3 regions of the Nocardioides sp. LMS-CY genome follow, and region 3 is predicted to be linked to each of the others. Evidence: predicted binding sites of a transcription regulator. Region 3 holds the regulator's gene; each other region holds the start of a gene.

Region 1 (7,453 bases), 920 kb from region 3:
CACCGCGCCGGCGCCGCGAGGGTCCATCGGCACGCGTCCCCGGGCTCGTACCGAGCACGGCTGTAGGTCCCGCGCAGTCGCTCGATGAAGGCGGCCGGGTGCGGACGGTCCTCGGCGACCATCGTGACGTACTCGAGGCCGACTCCCCGGAACGCGGACTCCCGGTCGAGATCGCGAGCGCGTCGCTTGCCCACCAGATGCAGCGACCCTTCGTACTCGCCGACGATCCCGGCCACCGGGTCGATCAGGTCCGGGGTGCCGATGTGTCGCCCCGACCGATCGAAGACGGGACGGTTGCAGAGCGGCCGTGGGAAGCCGGCTTCCACGGTCCAGGCCCAGCGCATCTCGACCTCCGTCGGCGACCAGGCGTTCTCGTCTGCGTACGGGATCGCGTCGCGACATCGGGGGATGCCGGTCCAGGATGAGTGCTCATCGGCGTACGCACCCAGCTCCTCGATCGAGACCAGGTCGGCGTACGCGGCCATGTCGAGAGCGATGACCGCTGCGAGCAGGGACGGGGCGTACCTCATCTCGAAGCAGACGGACCGCACGGCCGTGGTCGTCCGCAGTCCGTCGACCACCGTCAGGTCGGCGGGTGCGATCTTCTCCCGGCACACCGCGATGCCCGGTTGGGTCCGGACATGGAGGCCCGCGGTGGCCAGCGTGACGTCGCGAGGAGTCCCGTCGTGGTTGAGCCCGCCGAACCAGCGGTCACCCGCCCAGCGCAGCATCGCCCACCCGGTCACCCCGCCGTACGTCGGCAGGACGGCGGCCGCCTCGACGATCCGCTGCTCGACCGGCTCGTCGTCGATCCGGCTCGGGACGTACAGCCCCCGCGAGCTCCGCCGCCAGTCCCGCCCTCGCGCCTGGGCCTGGGTGGGCCCCGCCAGACCGCGAGCGTCCACCCGCACCGGGGCGACGATCCCCGGTCGGTTCGGGTGGAACGGCGACGGCTCGAACACCGCAGCATCGTGCGCCGCATCCGGCCGTCGCTGCTCCCGTCATCCACAGGCCCGCGAGGTGCGGGGGCGGAGTGGGTCGATTATCGGGATAGTCCGTCACGTTCCGGTTGCCGATCGTCCGGAGTGACGACCAGAACGTGACGGACTATCCCGCCGGTCCCACCTCCGCCGCCACCAGCGCCGCCGACAGTCCCACGTAGGGGAGCCCGGCGCCCGGGGTGGCGTGGGCGCCGGCGGCGTACACGCCGGGGATGGGGGTGCGCGGGCCGAGTCGCCTCCGCGTGGTGCCCCGGCCCTGCCAGAGGACGCCCATCGGCGAGCCGCCCCACTGCTCGACCTGCTCGCGCGGGCTGACATCCACCCGCTCGACGACCTGTGGCCGCAGGTCGATCCGGTGCCGCGCCAGGGCACGCAGGATGTCCTCGGAGAGGCTGCCGCGGCCGTGCACGGTCAGGGCGGCGTGACCCTCCGGGGCGCGCCCGCCGGTGCGGACGACAAGCGTCGGGTCACCGTGCAGCACCAGCTCGTGCGGCAGGTCCGGCGCCTCGCCTGACAGGCCGACGTGCACCACGAAGGGCGGGATCGCGGGCATGGTGCGCTCGACGTACGCCGCCAGCGCCGGCAGTCGTCGCGGGTCGACGGCGCAGACCACGACGTCGGCCTCGACCTCGCCCGCAGGGGTGGCGACCGCGGCGACCCTTCCGTCGCGCACCACCAGGTCGTCGGCCTCGGTGTCGGTCAGGACCTGCACCTTGCGGGTGGCGAGTCGTGCGACCAGCGCGTCGCCGAGCCGCGCCATCCCGCCCTCGACGGTCCAGGCACCGAAGCGCTGCTCGACGTACGCCGTCATGCCGGCCCAGGCCGGCACGTTGCGCAGCTCGTGACCCTCGGCGACGAACGGATGCCCGGCGACCAGCCGGAGCCGCTCGTCGCGGAACGCCTTCCGCAGGCGTCTGGCCAGCATCTCCCGACCGTCGAGCCGGCGGGCGACGTCGCGCGGCAGGTCGGCCGGGTCCCACGGGTTCTCCAGGTAGCCACGGCGCAGCACCTCCCAGTCGTCGGCGTACGACGCGACGTGGTCCACCCACTGCTGACCGAGTCCGCGGCCGAGCCCGTCGAACGCGGCCACCTGCGCCGCCCGGCCGCTCGACAGCCGCACGGACGTGCCGTCCTCGAAGCGGTGCTCCCGCACGAGGTCGAGCGGCACCAGCTCCAGCTCCCGCTCGATCGGCCGCCCGGACTTGCGGAAGAGGTCGCGCACGACGGCGGGGAGCAGGGTGTACGTCGGGCCCGCGTCCCACGCGAAGTCGCCCGCGTGGACCTCCGACAGAGCCCCGCCGGGCCGCGCCGCTCGCTCGATCAGGGTGACGTCGTGGCCGAGCTTGGCGAGCCGCAGCGAGGCGGCGAGACCGCCGAACCCGCCGCCGACGACCGCGACGCGTGCCATCCCCGGCTCAGGCCTCGGCGCCGAGCACGCGGTCGAGCGACTCCTGGTCGCGGCCCACGACGGTCGTGCCGTCGGCCGCGGTGATGATCGGCCGCTGGATCGCCCGGGGGTGCGTCGCCAGCGCCTCGAGCCAGTCCGCCCGGTGCTCGGCGTCGCGGGGCAGGTCGATGCCGGCCTCGCGGGCCTCCTTGGCGCGCGCGATGTCCCAGGGCTCCAGGCCGAGCCGGGCCACGACGTCGGCGAGCTCGGCGGCCGTCGGCGGCTCGTCGAGGTAGCGCCGTACGGTGTAGGCGACGCCGGCCGCGTCGAGCTCGGCCACGGCGGTGCGGCACTTCGAGCAGGCGGGGTTGAGCCAGATCTCCATCAGTCGACCTCGATCTCCGGCGCGCCGGTCATCGCCGCGAGCTCGTCGTAGGTCGTGGAGAACACCGCAGCCGGGTGGCCGGCCGCCGCCCAGACCACCTCGTAGCGCCGCAGCCAGGAGTCGAGGTACGTCGGCACGGGGGCCGGATGCCCGATGGGGGAGACCCCGCCGATGACCTGCCCGGTGTGCTCGCGCACGAAGTCGGGCGAGGCCCGCTTGAGCTTGCTCACCCCGACGCGCGCCGCGGCCGCAACCGTGTCGACGCGATGGGCTCCCGAGGTCAGAATGAGTACGGGCGTCCCGTCGGCGTCGAAGAGCAGGCTGTTGGCGATCGCACCGACCTCACACCCCAGTGCCTCGGCCGCGAGTGCCGCGGTGTGCACCGAATCGGGCAGGATGACGATCTCACCGGTGCCGCCTCGTCGCGCGTGGTCGTCGCGGAACCGGGTGATCGTCGGGTGTTCGGAGTTCATGGTCGAGACCCTAGGGCAGCGTGCTGCGCCGGGGATGGAGGAGGAGCTGGATGAGTCAGGGGCGAGCAACGGCGGTGACGGCCGCGGTCTGGTTGACCGGGGCGCTGGTCGTACTGTCGATGGTCACGGCCGGGCTCTCGATGGTCTTCAAGTCCGAGCTCACCGACGCGTGGGAGGCCGGTCGCCCCGACGCCGGCTCCGTGGAGCCTCCCGACATCGTGCCGGTCATCGTCGTGATGCTCGTGGTGATCGCGCTGATGATGGCGGTCCTGCTCGAGTTCTTCCGGGCCCGGCACGGCTGGGCACGGGTGGCGATCACCGTGACGGTGGCGGCGCTGGCGATCGGCACGCTGGCGACCCTGCGCATCGGACCGCCCGCCCTGTTCGTGGTGCTGTCGATCGTGAGCCTGGTGCTCGACGCGGCGGTGCTGGTCGCGCTGTGGCATCGCGACACCGGCGTCTACCTGCGGGCGGCCGACCGCTCCGGCGACGTCCGCGCCGGATCCTGATCTCGCGCCCTTGACGGGCCGTCGGCACCGGGGTGTAGCGTAGCCATCGGATCGAACATATGTTCGATCCGGGCTCGACGGGGACGACCTCGACCCCGTCCCCGTCGGGCCGGGCCGGGCCTGGCTCAGCATGCCCGGTCGCACCGACAGTGGGTCGCCGGTCCTGGGTCGAGGAGATGAGGTGCTCGATGAACCCGTACGCCCTGCCCGCCACCACGCACTCCTATCTCGCCCGCGCGGCGGAGTCGCTGAGCGAGGCGGTGGCGGCCACGGACGCCCCGACGCGCTACGCCTGCGCCCACGTCGCGGCGCTCCGCTCGGCGGCGGCGCTGTTGGCGGCCCGGGCCCGGCCATCGGCACGCCGCGGTCGCCGACCACAGAAGAACGCGTGGGTGCTGCTCGCCGAGGTCGCTCCCGAGCTCGGCGAGTGGGCGACCTTCTTCGCGGCCGGTGCGTCCAAGCGGGCCGCCGCCGAGGCCGGCTCGACACGGGCGGTCGCCGCGCGGGAGGCCGACGACCTGGTGCGCGACGCCGACCGGTTCCTCGCCGTGGTCGAGCGGTCCCTGGGGTTGGTGCCACACGCCCCGCTCGCCGCGGGGGAGGTGATGCGCGCCGGGTGATGCACGCCGGGTGACGCGCCGGGTCTCGCGCGTCACCGGCCTCGCGCCACTAGTGTCGGAGGCATGAACGAGAGCGCGCGGCCCACCGAGCCCCCGAGCGAGCGACGGACCGCCGCCAGGAGCTCGGTGGTCTGGGACGCTGTCCGGCCGTACGTCGAGGCCGGCGGCGACGTGCTCGACATCGGCGGCGGCACCGGCGGGTTCGCGGTCCGGGTCGCCGGCCTCGGCGCCCGGGTGACCGTGGTCGACCCGAGCCCCGATGCGCTCGCGGCGCTGAGCCGACGGGCCCGCGAGCTCGACGTCGAGGTCGCGGCGCAGCAGGGCGACCTGGCGACGCTGCTGGACGCCGTGGGGCCGCAGAGTGCCGATGTCGTGCTGTGCCACGGTGTCCTCGAGGTCGTCGACGATCCGGTCGCCGCGCTGGCGACCCTGCGTCAGGTGCTCCGCCCGGGCGGGACGCTGAGCCTGCTCGTCGCCCAGCGACACGCGGCCGTGGTGGCCCGGGCGATGGCCGGCCACTTCACACAGGCGCTGACGCTGCTCGATGCCCCGGTGGGGGCGCGAGACGGCCGCGCCGGCCACCGCTTCACGGCGGCCGAGGCCACCGAGCTGCTGGAACGGTCCGGCTTCGCGGTCGGCGCGGTCCACGGTGTCCGCGTCTTCGCCGACCTGGTCCCCGGCTCGCTGCTCGACCTCGAGGCTGGGGCGACCGCCGCCCTGGTCGAGCTGGAGCGCGCGGTCTCGGAGCGACCCGAGTACCTCCCGCTGGCGGCCCAGCTGCACCTTCTGGCGCGCTGACCCGCTGACGGCCGGATGCCCGTGCGGGGGCGGATCGCAGCCGCCCGTGACCGCGTCCGGAACGCCCCGACGCCGTCCTGGGCACCGTGCCGACCAGGCGTCGGCCACGATTCGGTGACGAAATTCGGCGACCCGCCTACCGGGATCAGCAGCCGCTGCCTAGACTTGCAGTTGCCGGAGTCGTTGTGTCCGGCGATGACCATGTGGGAGGTACGGTGCCACTCTCGGAAGAGGAGCTCCGACTGCTCGAGCAGATGGAGCGGGCCCTCGTCGAGGAGGACCCCAAGCTGGCGTCGACGCTGCGCGGCACGGCCTTCCGCCGCACGGCCCGTCGCCGCGCGATCATCGCAGGTGTCTGCTTCGCGATCGGTGTCGCTGTCTTGATGACCGGCGCCGTCGCCCGGATCACAGTTCTCGGCATCGCGGGCTTCGTGGTGATGCTCGGCTCGGCCACCGTGGCCCTGGCCGCCATGCGTGGTCATCATGCGGCCCCGGCGGCGGCCGACCCGCGCGCCGCACACCCCAGCCGCGGCTTCACCGTCATCGACGGCGGTCGCCGTACCAAGCGCAACCGCGGCTCCAACGGCGGCTCCTTCATGGAGCGCATGGAGGAGCGCTGGCGCCGGCGCCGCGAGCACGGCGGCTTCTGACTCGCGCCACCCAGCACCACCAGCACCACCAGCACCACGACCCGGTCGACCACGGCCGGGTCGTTCCACGTTCGGAGCACGTCCCACGCGCAGCCGGATGAGGGATACCCAGTGACGATGTGGTTGCTCCGGAGCGCTCGGAACAACCACATCGTCACTGGGTATCCCTCATGGCGACCTCCCCGTCGGCCACCCGGCCGGCAGCGGCGGCGGGATAGTCCGTCACGTTCTGGTCGTCATGAGCGTGGATCGACAACCGGAACGTGACGGACTATCCGCAAAGTCCGATCCGACGCCGACCGGGTGCGGGGCCGGTCAGCTCATGTTGTCGACGACCCCGCCGTAGCGGGCCTCGAGGGGCGGGGCGGTGGAGCTGGTACGGCGGCGCAGGGTGAGCACGGAGCGGGGCCACCAGGTGGCGCGGCGCCGGGCGGCCCGGGTGGCGCCGCCGGCGAGCGCGGCGACGCACGCCTCGCCGTCGCTGCGGAGCCGCACCGGGTCGGTGGTGGCGCCGGCGCGGGAGTAGCGGGCCAGCTCGAGGGTGAGCACCAGCCGGTCCAGGGCGGCGACCGCCGCGGGGGCGACGGCCGGTCCGTGTGCCGGGCGTTCGGGGGAGTCGGGCCCGGCGGGCGCGCCGAGGTGCTCGACCAGCACGTTGCGGGTACGCCGCGGCGAGTGGCCGGGCGGCCACGGGACGCCGAGGTCGAGCGCGGTGTCGTGGAGCTCGTCCCAGACCGCCTCGATCGCGCCCGAGGCGAGCCGGCGCTCGCGACGCCGAGAGCGCACCAGCCGGGGGAGCAGCAGTCCGCCGACGAGGAGCGCGACCGCGGCGAGCCCGCCGAGCGTCGGCCCCCACGCGATCGTCGACCCGGTGTCGCCGGAGTCGCCGGCGTCCGCCGCGGCGGACTCGGTGTCCTGGGGACGGTTGGTCGGCGCGACCGCCGAGGACCTCGCCGACGGCGAGATCGACGCGGTCGGGCCGTCGTCGGGCGTGCCGGGCACGGTGTACGACGGGACGTCCTCGGCCCGGCCGGCCGGGGTGGGCTCGAAGCGCACCCAGCCGGCGCCGTCGAAGAACAGCTCGGGCCAGGCGTGCATGTCGTCGGAGCTGTAGACCCACGTGTCCGGGCCGTCCGCCGACGGGTTCAGGAAGCCGATCGCGACCCGGGCGGGGATGCCGAGGTCGCGAGCCATCACCGCCATCGCCGAGGCGAACTGCTCGCAGTAGCCGATCCGGCCGCCCGGGGCGTCGGTCAGGAACTCCACCAGCGCATCGGTGCCGTTGCCGTCGGCGCGGTCGAGGGAGTAGCTGAACTCGGTGCGGAACCAGTTCTGGAGCGCGACCGCCTTCTCGTACTGCGTGGTCGCGCCGTCGGTCACCTGCACCGCGAGGTCGTGGACGATCGGCGGCATGTCCTCGGGCAGGTCGGTGAAGATGTCGTCCACCTTGCCGGTGGGCGTGCCCGCCTGCTCCAGCCGCGCCGAGGTGAGGTTGAGGTCGACCGAGGTCATGGTGTAGTCGAGCGAGGCCGTCGACAGGTCCTGGTCGCCGGCGATGAAGTCCATGGTGCGCTGGTCGTAGCGCCAGTCACCCGGGGCGTCGACGAGACTGACCGGCGGCTGCGTCGGC
Region 2 (7,453 bases), 1.9 Mb from region 3:
CCGTTGCTGGTCGCGCGCGAGGCGGCGGGCGTGGCACCCGAGGCCCCCGCTGGTACGGCGTGGTCGCGGGCGGTGGCCGCCACCCGTGAGCGCCCGGTGCTCGCGTTCGCCGTGCTCGGCATGGCGTGCGCGCACGCCGCGATGGTCGGCGTCATGGTGATGTCGCCGCTGCACATGGAGCACGGCCACGCGGAGCTGCGCGTGATCGGTCTGGTGATCAGCCTGCACGTGCTCGGCATGTTCGCCTTCTCGCCCCTGGTCGGCATGCTCGCCGACCGCACCGGGCGCCCGACCGTGCTGGTCGAGGGCGCGGTGCTGCTGCTGGCCGCGATGGTGCTGTGTGCGAGCGCCCCGGAGGGTTCGTCGTGGCAGATGTTCACGGGGCTGTTCCTGCTCGGCCTGGGCTGGTCGTTCGCGACCGTCGCGGCCTCGACCCTGATCGCCCAGCACGCGCCGATCGACGCCCGCACCGACGTGCAGGGGGCCGCCGACCTGGTGATGGGGCTGACCGCGGCGGGCGCCGGCGGGCTGGCCGGGGTCATCGTCGGCGTGTGGGGCTACCCGGAGCTCGCGATCTGCTCGATCGGACTGGTCGTGCTGGTCGCGATCGGCGGGTTCGGGGCGCGCGCCACGACGCGGCTGGCAGGCTGAGGCCATGAGCTTCGCGGAGGTGGCGGTGATCGGCGGCACCGGCTTCTACTCGTTCCTCGACGACTACGAGGAGCACCCCGTCGAGACGCCGTACGGCGCGCCCTCGGCGCCGGTCGCGGTCGGCACGCTGGCCGGCCGGCGGGTGGCGTTCCTGCCGCGGCACGGTCCGCACCACGAGCATCCGCCGCACGCGATCCCGTACCGCGCCAACCTCTGGGCGCTGCGCGCCCTCGGCGTCCGCCAGGTGCTCGCGCCGTGCGCGGTGGGCGGGCTGAGCGACGCGGTGGCGCCCGGCGACCTGGTCGTCCCCGACCAGTTGGTCGACCGGACGTTCCGCCGGGTCCCGTCGTACGTCGAGCGCGGGGCGGTCCACCTCCCGTTCGCCGACCCCTACTGCCCGGGCGTCTCCGGCGCGCTCGCCGCCGCCGATCCGGAGCTGAAGGTCGGGGGAGCGATGGTCGTCATCGAGGGGCCGCGCTTCTCGACCCGGGCGGAGTCGCGCCACTACGCCGACCAGGGGTGGACGCTGATCAACATGACCGGGGCGCCCGAGGCGGCCCTCGCCCGTGAGCTGCGGATGTGCTACGCCCCGGTCGCGCTGGTGACCGACATGGACGCCGGCGCGGAGGTGGGGGACGGCGTGGACCAGGAGGAGGTCGTCGCGTTGTTCCGGGCCAACCTCGAGCGGCTCAGCGGCCTGCTCGCCCGCGCGATCGAGGGGCTGCCCGACCCGCGCGGGTGCGGCTGCTCGACGTGGGCCGACGGCGTCGAGCTGACCTACGAGGTGCCGGGCGGCATCGGACCCGGGTGACACACGGGTGGGCGGCCCCGCCGGTGCACCCATCGGATCGGGGGCCTCAAGGGTCACACCAGCACCTCCGCTCCCACCTGGCGGCCGAGAGCCGCACGACACGCCGCATCAGCTCGGCGCGCCGCGCGGGTTTCGGCTGCCAGCAGCCGAAACCCGCACGACGACCAGGGCGACGCCGCGCCGCGGCCCCGAATCCGCAACACGCCGGACCGCGCTGCCGACATCGAACAGATGTTCGGGCTAGGTTGTGTCCACAGGCACGACGCGGACGAGGTTCTCCACAGGTTCGACGGCGCTGATCAGGCACTGTCGGTGGCTCGCTCTAGCGTCGCCGATGTGCCTGGAACCCGACGAGAGACGAGGAAGAAGACCATGGCTGGTGGAGACCGCGAGAAGGCCCTCGACGCCGCGCTCGCCAACATCGAGCGGCAGTTCGGCAAGGGGTCGGTCATGCGGCTCGGCGACGAGAGCCGGGCACCGCTCGAGATCATCCCGACCGGATCGATCGCGCTCGACGTGGCGCTGGGCCTGGGTGGCCTGCCCCGCGGCCGCGTGGTCGAGATCTACGGCCCGGAGTCGTCGGGTAAGACGACGGTCGCCCTGCACGCGGTGGCCAGCGCCCAGGCCGCCGGCGGCATCGTGGCCTTCATCGACGCCGAGCACGCGCTCGACCCGGAGTACGCGAAGGCCCTCGGCGTCGACACCGACGCGCTGCTGGTCTCCCAGCCCGACTCCGGTGAGCAGGCGCTGGAGATCGCCGACATGCTGGTCCGCTCCGGCGCGCTCTCGCTGATCGTCATCGACTCGGTGGCCGCGCTGGTGCCCCGGGCCGAGATCGAGGGCGAGATGGGTGACAGCCACGTCGGCCTCCAGGCGCGCCTGATGAGCCAGGCGCTGCGGAAGATGACCGGTGCGCTCAACAACTCCGGCACCACCGCGATCTTCATCAACCAGCTGCGCGAGAAGATCGGCGTGATGTTCGGCTCGCCCGAGACCACGACCGGTGGCCGGGCGCTGAAGTTCTACTCCTCGGTCCGGCTCGACGTGCGCCGCATCGAGACACTCAAGGACGGCACCGACATGGTCGGCAACCGCACCCGCGTCAAGGTCGTGAAGAACAAGGTGGCCCCGCCGTTCAAGCAGGCCGAGTTCGACATCATGTACGGCAAGGGCATCAGCCGCGAGGGTGGCCTGATCGACGTCGGTGTCGAGGCCGGCCTGGTCCGCAAGGCCGGCGCTTGGTACACCTACGAGGGCGATCAGCTCGGCCAGGGCAAGGAGAACGCGCGCAACTTCCTGCGCGACAACCCCGACCTCGCCAACGAGCTGGAGAAGAAGATCCTGGAGAAGCTCGGCGTGGGCCCGCAGGTCGACCAGGAGGCACCGCTCTCCGACGAGCCGATCGGCGTCGACTCCTTCTAGTGATGGTTTCGAGGCTCGCAAGCTCGCACCTCAACCCAAGGGTTTCGAGGCTCGCAAGCTCGCACCTCAACCCAAGGGTTTCGAGGCTCGCAAGCTCACACCTCAACCACCGTCATGTCGGTGGTTGAGGTGGGAGGGCCGCCAGGCCCGAGCCTCGAAACCCAGCGACCCAGGAGAGCAAGCCCATGACTCTCGACGAGGACCGGCCGCCGCCGGAGTGGCTCGGGGACGTCTCGACCGGGGTGGACGCCTGGACCAAGCGCGCAGCCGCCCCGCCCCCCGAGGACACCACGGCGCAGGGCCCCTTCGAGACGGTTGCTGCGCAACCTCCTCAGGAACCACCGGACGCCGACCCGGAGGCGGTGGCCCGCAAGATCCTGCTCGACCAGCTCACCGGCCAGGCGCGCAGCCGCCAGGAGCTCGCCGACAAGCTGGCCAAGAAGCACGTGCCGGACGAGATCGCCGGCCGCCTGCTCGACCGGTTCGAGGAGGTCGGCCTGGTCGACGACGACGCGTTCGCCCGGTCCTGGATCGCCAGCCGTGGCCCCGCGGGGGCGGGTGGCAAGGGCCTGGCCCGGCGGGCGCTCGCCCAGGAGCTGCGCCGCAAGGGCGTCGACGACGAGACCGCCCGAGAGGCGCTCGACGAGATCGACCCGACCGACGAGGAGGAGACCGCCCGGGCCCTGGTGCGCAAGAAGCTGCGGTCGCTGCAGCGCGTCGACGACGCCACCGCCACCCGGCGCCTGGTCGGCATGCTCGCCCGCAAGGGCTACGGCTCCGGGATGTCGTTCGCCGTGGTGCGCGACGAGCTGGCGGCCGCCGGCCGCGAGTCGGCGGACCAGCACGCCTAGTGTCGTGCGTTGGAAGTTGTGGCACGGTTGGCGTGCTCACGGTGCGTGCGCTGCAAGGCGCCGGAGCGCAGCCATACCCGCTCGTCTCGCAAGCGACGGCAACGCCGCAGAGTGCGTGCCATGGGTGCGCGAAGCGCACCAGAACTTCTGACGCACGACGCTAGTGCCGGCCGATCGGCGCGAGGCTGTTCCCCGATCCCCATGCCACCCGGCACAATGCCGCGATGAGCCACCCCATCGCCGACGCACCGGTCCGCGTGGTCGTCCACGACCGGGGCCGCGACCTGAGCGGGGTGGTGCGGCCGGACGAGTCCTGGGCCGCGGCCGCGCGGCGTACCTGCGCCAGCATGCACGCCGAGCCGGTGCCGGGCGACCTGTCCGGGCAGGTCAAGGAGTTCGTGGTCGACCACGACGAGCGGGTCGCGGTGCGCGCGATGACCCGCGGTGACCTGGGCGACCTGCTGCGCTGGCGGCAGTCCGACCACGTGGCCCGCTGGTGGGCCTCGGAGGGTGAGCCGACGGCGGCCCTGATCGAGGCGCGCTACGGGCCCCGGATCGACGGCCGGAGCGCCACCCGGATGTGGGTGGCGGAGGTCAACGGCCGGTCGGTGGGCTTCGTGCAGGACTACCGGGTCGGCGACTACCCCGACTACGCCGTGCTCGGGCCGGATCCGGACGCGATCGGCGTCGACTACGCACTGGCCGAGGAGTGGAGCGGGCGCGGCCTCGGCGTGCGGGTGCTGTGGGCGTGGATGCGGCGCGCCCGGAGCCGGTTCCCCGAGGCGACGACGTACTTCGCCGCGCCCGACCACCGCAACGGCGCCTCGCTGCGGATGCTCGCGAAGGCGGGCTTCGAGGCGGGCCTGTGGTTCGACGAGCCCCAGGAGGACGGCAGCGTCGACACGGTCGTCGGCTGCACGCTCGACGTACGCCGGGTGCTCGGCTGACCCGCCGGTGGCGCGACCCCGGAGCACGCCGTCTCATCTAGGGTTTGGGTCGTGATCCCGACCGTCGCCGTGACCCGCTACGTCACTCCGCTGCGCGAGGGCGGCAGCCTGCCCGGCATCGTCGAGGGCGACGACCTCGGCACCTACGTCTGCAAGTTCCGCGGCGCCGGCCAGGGCCTGCGCGTGCTGGTCGCCGAGGTGATCGTGGGCGAGCTGGCGCGGCGCATCGGGCTGCGCACGCCGCGGCTGGTCGCGCTCGAGCTGGACCCGGAGATCGCCCGCTACGAGGCGGACGAGGAGGTGCAGGACCTGCTCAACGCCAGTGCCGGGCTCAACCTCGGGATCGACTTCCTGCCCGGGGCGTTCGGCTACGACGCCGAGGTGCCCGCCGGGGACGGCGTCGGCACGAAGATCCTCTGGCTCGACGCCTTCACCGCGAACGTCGACCGCTCGTGGCGCAACCCCAACCTGCTCGTCTGGCACGGCGACCTGTGGGTGATCGACCATGGCGCCTGCCTGTACTTCCACCACGCCTGGGCGGGCGGGGTGACCGACCCGGGCCGGTTCGCCGAGCAGCGCTGGAGCCCCGACGACCACGTGCTGCTCGCGCACGCGCCCGACCTGCCGGCCGTCGACGCCGAGCTCGGCGACCTGCTCACCGCGGAGGTCTTCGCCGAGGTGCTGGCCGAGGTCCCCGACGAGTGGCTCGAGCCGGTGCCCGGCGCGGACTCACCCGACGCGCTGCGCGCGGCCTACGCGGCGTTCCTGACCGCACGGCTCGGCACCCGCCAGTGGCTGCCGGTGGTGGCGCGCCGATGAGCAAGCTCGCCTACCAGTACGTCGTGCTGCGCTGCGTGCCCCGCGTCGACCGCGAGGAGTTCGTGAACGTCGGTGTCGTGCTCTACTGCCACGCGACCGACTTCCTGCGGGCGGCGTGGCACGTCGACCGCGACCGGCTGCGGGCGCTCGACCCGCGGTTGGACCTCGACCAGGTCTGCGAGGCGCTGGAGTTCATCGAGGGCGTGTGCGCGGGCGACCAGCGCGGGGGAGCCGCGGCGGAGCGGCCGTTGAGCCAGCGGTTCGGGTTCGTGAAGGCGCCCCGCAGCACCGTGATCCAGCCCGGGCCGGTGCACGGTGGGGTCACCACCGATCCCGAGCGCCAGCTCGAGCACCTGCTGGAGCAGCTGGTCAGCTGACGACCGGAGCGAGCGCCGGCCGCGCGGGCCGGGCGGCGACGGCCAGCCGCCGCAGCTGGGGCAGCAGGTTGCGTCGGTTGGTCTCGGCCAGCCAGCCGTTGGGCAGCGACAGGCGCACGACCTTGTGCCAGGCGCTCGCGACCTGACGCACCAGCGGTCGGGAGTTGTAGGGCAGGTCGAACCGGGCGAACACCTCGCGCACGCGCGGCGCCACCTCGATGTACCGGTTGCTCGGCAGGTCGGGGAAGATGTGGTGCTCGATCTGGTGGGAGAGGTTGCCGGTCATCAGGTGCAGCAGCCGGGACCCGGAGATGTTCGCCGAGCCGAGCATCTGGCGCAGGTACCAGTGCCCGCGGCTCTCCCGCTCGTCGAGCTCGGCCTGCTCGAAGGTCGCGACCCCCTCGGGGAAGTGGCCGCACATGATCACCGAGTGGCTCCAGAGGTTGCGCGCCAGGTTGGCGGTCGCGTTCGCGGCCAGCGTCGAGCGCCAGGCCCGCCCGGAGAGGGCGGGGTAGACGACGAAGTCCTTGGCCAGTTGCCGGCGCACCTTCGCCAGGGCGACCTTGACCTCGGCCTTCTTCTCCGTGCTCATCTGCCGCTTGTCGCGCAGATGGTCGCCGAGGTCGAGATCGAACATCGTGATGCCGTACTCGAAGATGCACGCGGTCACGAAGTTCCACGCCGGCTGCACCAGGTAGCGGGGCTTCCACTCCTGGGCCTCGTCGACGCGCATGATGCCGTAGCCGAGGTCGTTGTCCTTGCCGAGGATGTTCGTGTACGTGTGGTGGGTCTCGTTGTGGGCGCGCTTCCACTGGGCGGCCGGGGAGGTGTGGTCCCACTCCCAGGTGCTCGAGTGGATCTTCGGATCGCGCATCCAGTCCCACTGACCGTGCAGCACGTTGTGCCCGATCTCCATGTTGTCGAGCACCTTCGCGACGCTCAGCCCGGCCGTGCCGGCGACCCAGGCGAGCCGGTTGCGGCTGCCGAGCAGCAGCGCCCGGCTGCCGAGCTCGAGGATCCGCTGCACCCGGACCAGCCGGCGGATGTAGGCGGCGTCCGAGGCGCCACGGGAGTCGAGGACGTCCTGGCGGATCCGATCGAGCTCCGCGCCGAGGAGGTCGACCTCCTTCGAGGTGAGCCCGCCGGGGGTGGTCGCGGGACGCTCGAGCAACGCGGTCATGTTTCAAGGTACCGCGCCGGGCGGGCGGGTACTGATTCGGCGTCGATGTCGGTCACGGAGGTCAGCGCGCGGCCAGGCCGTGCTCGTGGGCGAAGACCACGATCTGCACCCGGTCGCGCAGCCCGAGCTTGCGCAGGATCGCGCCGACGTGGGTCTTGACGGTCGACTCGCTGAGGAAGACCCGGCCGGCGATCTCGCCGTTCGACAGGCCCGCGGCGACCGCCGCGAACACCTCGCGCTCCTTCTCGGTCAGCGAGAGGTACGCCGCGGGCGGCGCCGTTGGCGCCCGGAACTGGCTGTCGAGCAGCGTCGACAGGTCGGTGGGCGCGAGCACCGCGTTGCCCGCGTGCACGGTGCGGATCGCGTCGCGCAGCATGACCGGCGTGGTGCCCTTG
Region 3 (7,453 bases):
ACTGGGCCATCCGGATGTCGGCGTCGTCGGTGAGGCCGGCCGGCTCGAAGCGCTGGTTGGTGTACTTCGAGACGAAGGTCTCCAGCGGCACGCCGTACTGCAGGCCGATCGAGATCGCGATCGAGAACGCGTCCATGACGCCGGCCAGGGTCGAGCCCTGCTTGCCGAGCTTGAGGAAGATCTCGCCGAGCGAGCCGTCCTCGTGGGCACCCGAGGTCATGTAGCCCTCCGCGCCACCCACCGTGAAGGAGGTGGTGCGCGAGACCCGGGACTTCGGGAGCCGCTTGCGGACCGGGGCGTAGACGACCTTCTCGACGACCTTCGGCTCCACCTCGGACTCGACCTTGGCCGCGGCGTCGGCGGCGTCCTTCTTGGCCTTGCCTCCGCCGTCGGCGAGCGGCTGGCCCACCTTGCAGTTGTCGCGGTAGATCGCGGTGGCCTTGAGGCCCAGCTTCCACGACTGGAGGTAGACCTCCTCGATCTCCTCGACGGTCGCCGTCTCCGGCAGGTTGACCGTCTTCGAGATCGCGCCGGAGAGGAACGGCTGCGCCGCCGCCATCATCCGCACGTGGCCCATCGGCTTGAGCGCGCGGGCCCCCATGGCGGTGTCGAAGACCTCGTAGTGCTCGGTCCGCAGGCCCGGCGCGTCGATGACGTGGCCGTGCTCGGCGATGTAGGCGACGATCGCCTCGACCTGCTCGTCGACGTACCCGAGCTTCTTCAGCGCACGCGGGATGGTCTGGTTGACGATCTGCATCGAGCCGCCGCCGACGAGCTTCTTGAACTTCACCAGGGAGAAGTCGGGCTCGATGCCGGTGGTGTCGCAGTCCATCATGAAGCCGATGGTCCCGGTGGGCGCGAGCACCGAGGCCTGCGCGTTGCGGAAGCCGTTGGTCTCGCCGAGCGCGATCACGTCGGCCCACGCCTGGGTGGCGAGCTTGTGCACCTGGCTGTCCGCGATGTGCAGCGTGCGGACGGTGTCGTTGGCCGCCTGGTGCTTGCGCATCACCCGCTTGTGCGCCTCCGCGTTGCGGGCGTAGCCGACGTACGGACCGACGATGCCGGCCAGCTCCGCCGAGCGCTTGTACGACGCGCCGGTCATCAGCGAGGTGATCGTCGCCGCCATCGAGCGGCCACCCTCGGAGTCGTAGCCGAGGCCCATCGCCATCAGCAGCGCACCGAGGTTGGCGTAGCCGATGCCGAGCTGGCGGTAGTCGCGGGTCGTCTGGCCGATCGCCTCGGTCGGGAAGTCGGCGAAGCAGATCGAGATGTCCATCGCGGTGATGATCAGCTCGACTGCCTGCGCGAACAGCGCGGCGTCGAAGGTGTCGTCGTCCTTGAGGAACTTCAGCAGGTTCAGCGAGGCCAGGTTGCACGAGGAGTTGTCGAGCGACATGTACTCCGAGCACGGGTTGGACGCGGTGATCCGGCCGGTCTCGGGGTTGGTGTGCCAGTCGTTGATCGTGTCGTCGTACTGCAGGCCCGGGTCGGCGCACTCCCACGCCGCCTCGCTGATCTTGCGGAACAGATCGCGGGCGTCGACCCGCTCGATGACCTCGCCGGTCTTGCGGGCCCGGAGGCCGAAGTCGGTGCCGTCCTCGACCGCGCGCATGAACTCGTCGGAGACGCGGACGGAGTTGTTCGCGTTCTGGTACTGCACCGAGGTGATGTCGACGCCGCCGAGGTCCATGTCGAACCCGGCGTCGCGCAGCGCGCGGATCTTGTCCTCCTCGCGCGCCTTGGTCGCCACGAACTCCTCGATGTCGGGGTGGTCGACGTCGAGCACGACCATCTTCGCCGCACGGCGGGTGGCGCCGCCGGACTTGATGGTGCCGGCCGAGGCGTCGGCGCCGCGCATGAAGGAGACCGGGCCGCTCGCCGTGCCACCGGACGAGAGGAGCTCCTTGGAGGAGCGGATGCGGGAGAGGTTCAGGCCGGCGCCGGAGCCGCCCTTGAAGATGAAGCCCTCCTCCTTGTACCAGTTCAGGATCGAGTCCATCGAGTCGTCGACGGAGAGGATGAAGCAGGCCGAGACCTGCTGCGGCGACGGGGTGCCGACGTTGAACCAGACCGGGGAGTTGAACGAGAAGTACTGGTGCACGAGCAGCCAGGTGAGCTCGCGCTCGAAGACCTCGGCGTCGGCAGCGGTGGCGAAGTAGCCGTGGTCGACGCCGGCCTTGGCGTAGGTCTTCACCACGCGGTCGACGATGTGCTTGAGGCTCCACTCGCGGGCGTCGGTGCCGACCGCGCCGCGGAAGTACTTCGTGGTGACGATGGTCGAGGCGTTGACCGACCAGAAGTCGGGGAACTCGACGCCGCGCTGCTCGAAGACCGTCTCACCGGTCTTCCAGTTGGTCTGGACGACGTCGCGGCGCTCCCAGGTGATCTCGTCGTACGGGTGCACGCCCTCGGTGCTGAAGACCCGCTGGATCTTCAGGCCCGCGCCCTTCCTGGCCTTGCCCTTGCCCGGCGCCTGTCCCTGGGCTCCGCCGCTCACCGTCTCGGTCATCCCTCTGCGTCCCGTCTCTCGAGGTTGATGTGCTGGTTCGATACTTGCTGGTGCCACCGACAGTGCGGCGGCTGCGTCCGTTGACGTCTGTTGAGGTCTGTTGAGGTCGCTCGACAAGCGAGGTGGTGGGCCCGGCGTACGCAGCTTCCCCACTACGCACGCCGGGCCGTCTGTGGTCAGCCCGTCGGGACGGGCTGAGGCGCGGGCTCCGCGAGCACGCGCTCGAGGCGCTCCGCGCGCAGGACCGCGATCTCCTTCTCGAAGTCGTCGGCCGACTCGAAGGCGCGGTAGACGCTCGCGAAGCGCAGGTAGGCGACCTCGTCGAGCGCGCGCAGCGGCCCGAGGATGGCCATGCCGACCTCGTGGGCCTCGATCTCGGCGGCGCCGGAGAGCCGCAGCGCGTCCTCGACCACCTGACCGAGGCAGGCCAGCTGGTCCTCGGACACCGGGCGGCCCTTGCAGGCCTTGCGCACGCCGGCGACCGCCTTCTCGCGGTTGAACGGCTCGCTGGCCCCCGAGCGCTTGAGCACGGTCAGCTGCATCAGCTCGACGGTCGTGAACCGGCGCTCACAGGCCGAGCAGGCCCGCCGGCGGCGGATCGAGCCGCCGTCGTCGGCGACCCGGGAGTCGAGGACCCGGGTGTCGGTGTTGCGGCAGTACGGACAGTGCATCGGGCCCCTCCTCCCTTCGGTCTCGCCCAGCCTCCGCACGCTGCCGCCCCCTCCGCGCGGTGTCCCGGCGGGGTGGGTGTGGCTGTGGAGAGCTGGGGCTTTCCCTGTGTACAACAAGCAGTTCGCTGTGAGTCATCCACCGTCCCCTGTGGAACTAGATGTGGATAACTACATCGTTGTAAGTACTAGATGTAGTGGTAACCGTACGCCCCGGCGAAGGGCGATGCAAGGGCAGGTCGAGGTGGTTCTGACCGGTCCGTCCCGCCACCCGCAAAGCCGCAGGTCAGGGCCGCAGCGGCCGGGCGACACGGGCTCCGGAACCGGCGCGTCGCCCCCCGATGGGGGCCGGCGACCGGGCGGATGCCCGGGAAGCCTCCCCCGACCGCTGGGTCGATCGGCCACAATGGCCGGGTGCGGGGTGCGACGGGTGGGAAGCGAGCCGGGTCGCGCCGTGGACCCCGGCGCAGGCGGACCTTCCAGCCGGCCCTGCTGCTGCTTGCGCTCGGCATCACGGCCTGCGTCGTGGCCTGGGGGTACCTCGTGTACGCCGCGATCGACTTCGGCGCCACCGCCCGGGGTGGCGACGACCGGGCCTGGTGGTTCCTGGCCGTCGCCTCGGTCGGCGCCGTCGCCTGCCTGTTCTTCGGGATGATGCTGCTCGCCCGACTGACCCGGCGGCTCGGGATCACCGAGCCACCCGCGCCCCGCGGCACGGCGGACGCCGAGGAGGCGCCGCGACCGATCGGCGGGCGACGGGCCGCGCGCTAGGACGGGGCACGCTAGGACGGGGCACGCTGGCCGGGTCCGGCAGCTCCGCCACCGGGCCCGAAATACCTCGAGGGGCGGAGCCGAACGGCCCCGCCCCTCGTCTTCCCCGGTCTCGCCGGCCGGGGTCGAGGCGGCCGGCGAAGTCTTGGGTGGCCCCGGTGGCGAACGTCAGCGCACCGGGGTCGGATGTCAGCCGACCGGGACCAGCAGCCGCTGACCGGCGACGAGCATCCCGGAGTCGAGCGCGTTGAGCTTCTCGATCCGGTCGATCATCGAGCGGACGTCACCGTCACCGGCGGCCACGGATGCGATCTCCCAGAGGGTGTCGCCCGGGCCGACCTGCACGACCGCGGTGGGCTCCGGCGCGCCGGAGTTGCGGGTGGCGACCGACCCGCCCGCGACGACCACCCCGAGGGCGAGCACGGCGAACAGCGCGAGCACCACGACCACCACCCGGCCGCGCCGGGTCAGCCGGACCCCGCCGTCCGTGTGGCCGGAGCGACCGCGGAGCGCCCGCTCCACGGTGGGGTCGAACGTCCGGTCGATCGTCCGGTCGATCGTCCGGTCAATCGTCGGGTCGATCGTCATGGTGCTCATCTGGTGACCTCCTGGGGAAGTGGCCCCGCTCCGGGGCCGTCGGTCCGTGTTCGTCGAGAGCAGTTCTAGTGGCGGCCACCGACAGTCCCGGAGGAGCCGATCCGGACACCCACTCGATCAGTCGTTCGATCGAACACGTGTACGACGTTAGAGCATCTGTTCGAACGACACAAGGGTCCAGGCGAACATTTGTTCGACGCTCGTACGGGGTCGCGGGCTCGACACGCCGTTCGAACAACTGTTTGAAGACGGCGGCCGAACGGGCTAACGTCGACCCATGGCCAAGAAGATGACGGTGCGAGAGCTGCCCGACGGCCCCGCGGACGCGACCGGGCTCACCCCGCGACAGCAGCGCGTGCTCGCGACGATCAAGGACTCGATCGAGAAGCGGGGCTACCCGCCCAGCATGCGCGAGATCGGCGAGGCGGTCGGGCTGACCAGCTCCTCCAGCGTGGCCCACCAGCTGAAGACGCTCGAGGAGAAGGGCTTCCTCAAGCGCGACCCCAACCGGCCCCGCGCCCTGGAGGTCTTCCTGCCCGAGGTGATGGCGGCCCGCCGCTCCCTCGGCGCCGCCGAGGAGTCGTCCTACGACGAGACCGGCCTCGGCGACAGCGTGCCCGCCGCGTCCTACGTGCCGCTGGTCGGTCGGATCGCCGCCGGCGGACCGATCCTGGCCGAGGAGCGCTACGAGGAGGTCTTCCCGCTGCCCAAGCAGCTGGTCGGCGACGGCGAGCTCTTCCTGCTCGAGGTCTCCGGCGACTCGATGGTCGAGGCCGCCATCTGCCACGGCGACTACGTCGTCATCCGCAAGGAGCAGACGGCCGAGAACGGCGAGATCGTGGCCGCGCTCATCGACGGGGAGGCCACGGTCAAGACGCTGCAGCGCAAGGACGGAAAGGTGTGGCTGCTGCCGCACAATCCCAACTACGATCCCATCGACGGCACGAACGCCACCATCCTCGGCAAGGTGACCGCCGTGCTGCGACGGGTCTGATCGACGCGATGTACTCCCCCTCGGGGAATTGCCCGACCAGACCTCGGGGTTGACTCGGGGAGGATCCCCGATGGCACGGGAGGGCTGATGGACGACGGTGGTGCTGTGACGACAGCACCTGCGATCGCGCCCAGGCGGCCCCTCCCCCGCTGGGCCCGAGGCCTCCTCGAGCTGCTGTTGATCCTCGGGCTCTGGGTGCTCTACAGCCTGGCCCGACTGCTCGCCGACACGTCCATGCAGCCGGCGCTCGACCGGGCCAACGACCTGCTGCACATCGAGAAGCTGATCGGCATCCACTGGGAGACGCCGCTCAACCAGCTCTTCACCGACCACCGGGTGCTCGGCCTGGCCGGCAGCTACTGGTACGCCACGCTCCACTACGTCGTGACCGCCGCGGTCCTGGTCTGGCTCTGGCGCCTCGGCGCCGACCGCTACGGCCCGGCCCGCCGCGCCCTGGTCATCGCCACCCTGCTCGGCCTGCTCGCCTACCTGTTCATGCCGACCGCCCCGCCCCGCTTCATCAGCGGGTACGTCGACGTGCTCAGCCTGCACGCGGCCGACGGCTGGTGGGGCGCCGACGCCTCCGCGCCCCGCGGGGTCGGCGGGCTGACCAACGAGCTGGCGGCGTTCCCCTCCCTGCATGCGGGGTGGTCGCTCTGGGTGGCGCTCGCCCTGCAGGTGTACGCGACCCGCAAGTGGGTCCGCGTGCTCGGCTGGATCTACGCGATCGGCACCGCGGTCGTCATCGTCGGCACCGGCAACCACTGGGTGATCGACGCGATGGTGGGCTGGCTGGTCGTCCTGGTCGGCTGGGTGGCCGCGCAGGCGATCGGCAAGGTCCCGCTGCGCTGGCCCCGGCGCCGACGGGCCGCGGTCGCCCCCGACCGTCCACCCTCCGAGCCGGATCCGCTCGAACGACTGGCGGACGAGCGGCCGTCGCGCGAGGACACCTCGGTCCTGGACTGACGCCGCCCACCTCGTCCGGGGTGGCGGTTGGGCGATTCTTGGTGCCGTCGGGGACAGTAGGGCAATGCGCTCCCCCCTCGGACGACGTCTGCTGCCCGCGACCGTCCTGCTGACGCTCGCGCTCGAGGCCCTCGTCGTCGGGAGCCTCGCCGCACCGGCCGGGGCAGAGCCCGAGAGCCCCGCGTCCACCTCGACCTCCGACTCCCCCGACGCCGCCGCGGCGGCGCTGGAGGAGGTGCAGGAGCTGCTCGCGCCCCAGGCGACACCCGCCCCGGCACAGCGGCAGGCGACCGGCGACGACACCGAGGAGCAGACCGGACGCGACCTGACCCTGGCGCTGCGCGAGCTGCGGCTGCGCATGGACGACCTGTCGGCGGCCGACCGCGCCGCGGCCCGCCGGGTGACGAAGCGTCCCAGCGCCGACGTCTACCGCGACTTCGGGTCCGCGCGGGTGCACTGGCGCTCCACCGACACCGCGATCACGCCGCGCTGGATCAAGAAGGTCGGCTCGGTCGTCGACCGGGTGCTGTCGACGTACGCCAAGGCGGGCTACCGCACCCCGAAGTCCGACGGGGCCCGCGGTGGCGGCGACGGCCTGCTCGACATCTACCTGGTGGACTTCGCGGCCGAGCAGCAGTACGGGCTGTACGGGTACTGCGACACCGACGTCGCCCCGCCGGCGGAGGGCCCCTACGACACCTGGGCCTACTGCGCGCTTGACCACACCTTCCAGGGATTCCCGCGCAAGCCGATCCAGAGCCTGAAGGTGACCGCGGCGCACGAGCTCTTCCACGCCGTGCAGTTCGCCTACGACTACAACGAGGACGCCTGGTTCATGGAGGCGACCGCGGTGTGGGCGGAGGACGAGGTCTACGACCGGATCAACGACAACCTCCAGTACCTGCCGATGAGCCCGATGCGCCAGCCGCGCCAGTCGCTCGACCAGTT

What was found. Region 3 encodes LexA, which represses DNA repair genes until DNA is damaged. Its sites were predicted from a motif close to TCGAACANNTGTTCGA; they were not measured.
Region 1: the regulator LexA is predicted to act here: its motif matches at 3,807-3,822, upstream of KM427_RS11020 (SAV_6107 family HEPN domain-containing protein).
Region 2: the regulator LexA is predicted to act here: its motif matches at 1,686-1,701, upstream of recA (recombinase RecA).

Annotation. Positions count from the first base shown of each region.
Region 1 is NZ_CP076104.1:2,269,453-2,276,905, forward strand. It holds gene KM427_RS10995 (hypothetical protein) at 1-962, opposite strand, end outside; gene KM427_RS11000 (phytoene desaturase family protein) at 1,108-2,409, opposite strand; gene KM427_RS11005 (ArsC/Spx/MgsR family protein) at 2,417-2,773, opposite strand; gene KM427_RS11010 (YbaK/EbsC family protein) at 2,773-3,246, opposite strand; gene KM427_RS11015 (hypothetical protein) at 3,297-3,755, shown strand; gene KM427_RS11020 (SAV_6107 family HEPN domain-containing protein) at 3,944-4,375, shown strand; gene KM427_RS11025 (methyltransferase) at 4,439-5,173, shown strand; gene KM427_RS11030 (SCO2097 family morphological protein) at 5,389-5,823, shown strand; gene KM427_RS25705 (transglutaminase TgpA family protein) at 6,139-7,453, opposite strand, start outside.
Region 2 is NZ_CP076104.1:3,236,165-3,243,617, reverse strand. It holds gene KM427_RS15530 (MFS transporter) at 1-651, shown strand, start outside; gene KM427_RS15525 (S-methyl-5'-thioadenosine phosphorylase) at 656-1,462, shown strand; gene recA (recombinase RecA) at 1,835-2,884, shown strand; gene KM427_RS15515 (regulatory protein RecX) at 3,070-3,735, shown strand; gene KM427_RS15510 (GNAT family N-acetyltransferase) at 3,960-4,682, shown strand; gene KM427_RS15505 (HipA family kinase) at 4,734-5,501, shown strand; gene KM427_RS15500 (DUF3037 domain-containing protein) at 5,498-5,878, shown strand; gene KM427_RS15495 (fatty acid desaturase family protein) at 5,871-7,058, opposite strand; gene KM427_RS15490 (response regulator) at 7,120-7,453, opposite strand, start outside.
Region 3 is NZ_CP076104.1:1,349,341-1,356,793, reverse strand. It holds gene KM427_RS06475 (vitamin B12-dependent ribonucleotide reductase) at 1-2,509, opposite strand, end outside; gene nrdR (transcriptional regulator NrdR) at 2,686-3,180, opposite strand; gene KM427_RS06465 (hypothetical protein) at 3,592-3,948, shown strand; gene KM427_RS06460 (LysM peptidoglycan-binding domain-containing protein) at 4,138-4,545, opposite strand; gene lexA (transcriptional repressor LexA) at 4,823-5,539, shown strand; gene KM427_RS06450 (phosphatase PAP2 family protein) at 5,645-6,505, shown strand; gene KM427_RS06445 (MXAN_6640 family putative metalloprotease) at 6,570-7,453, shown strand, end outside.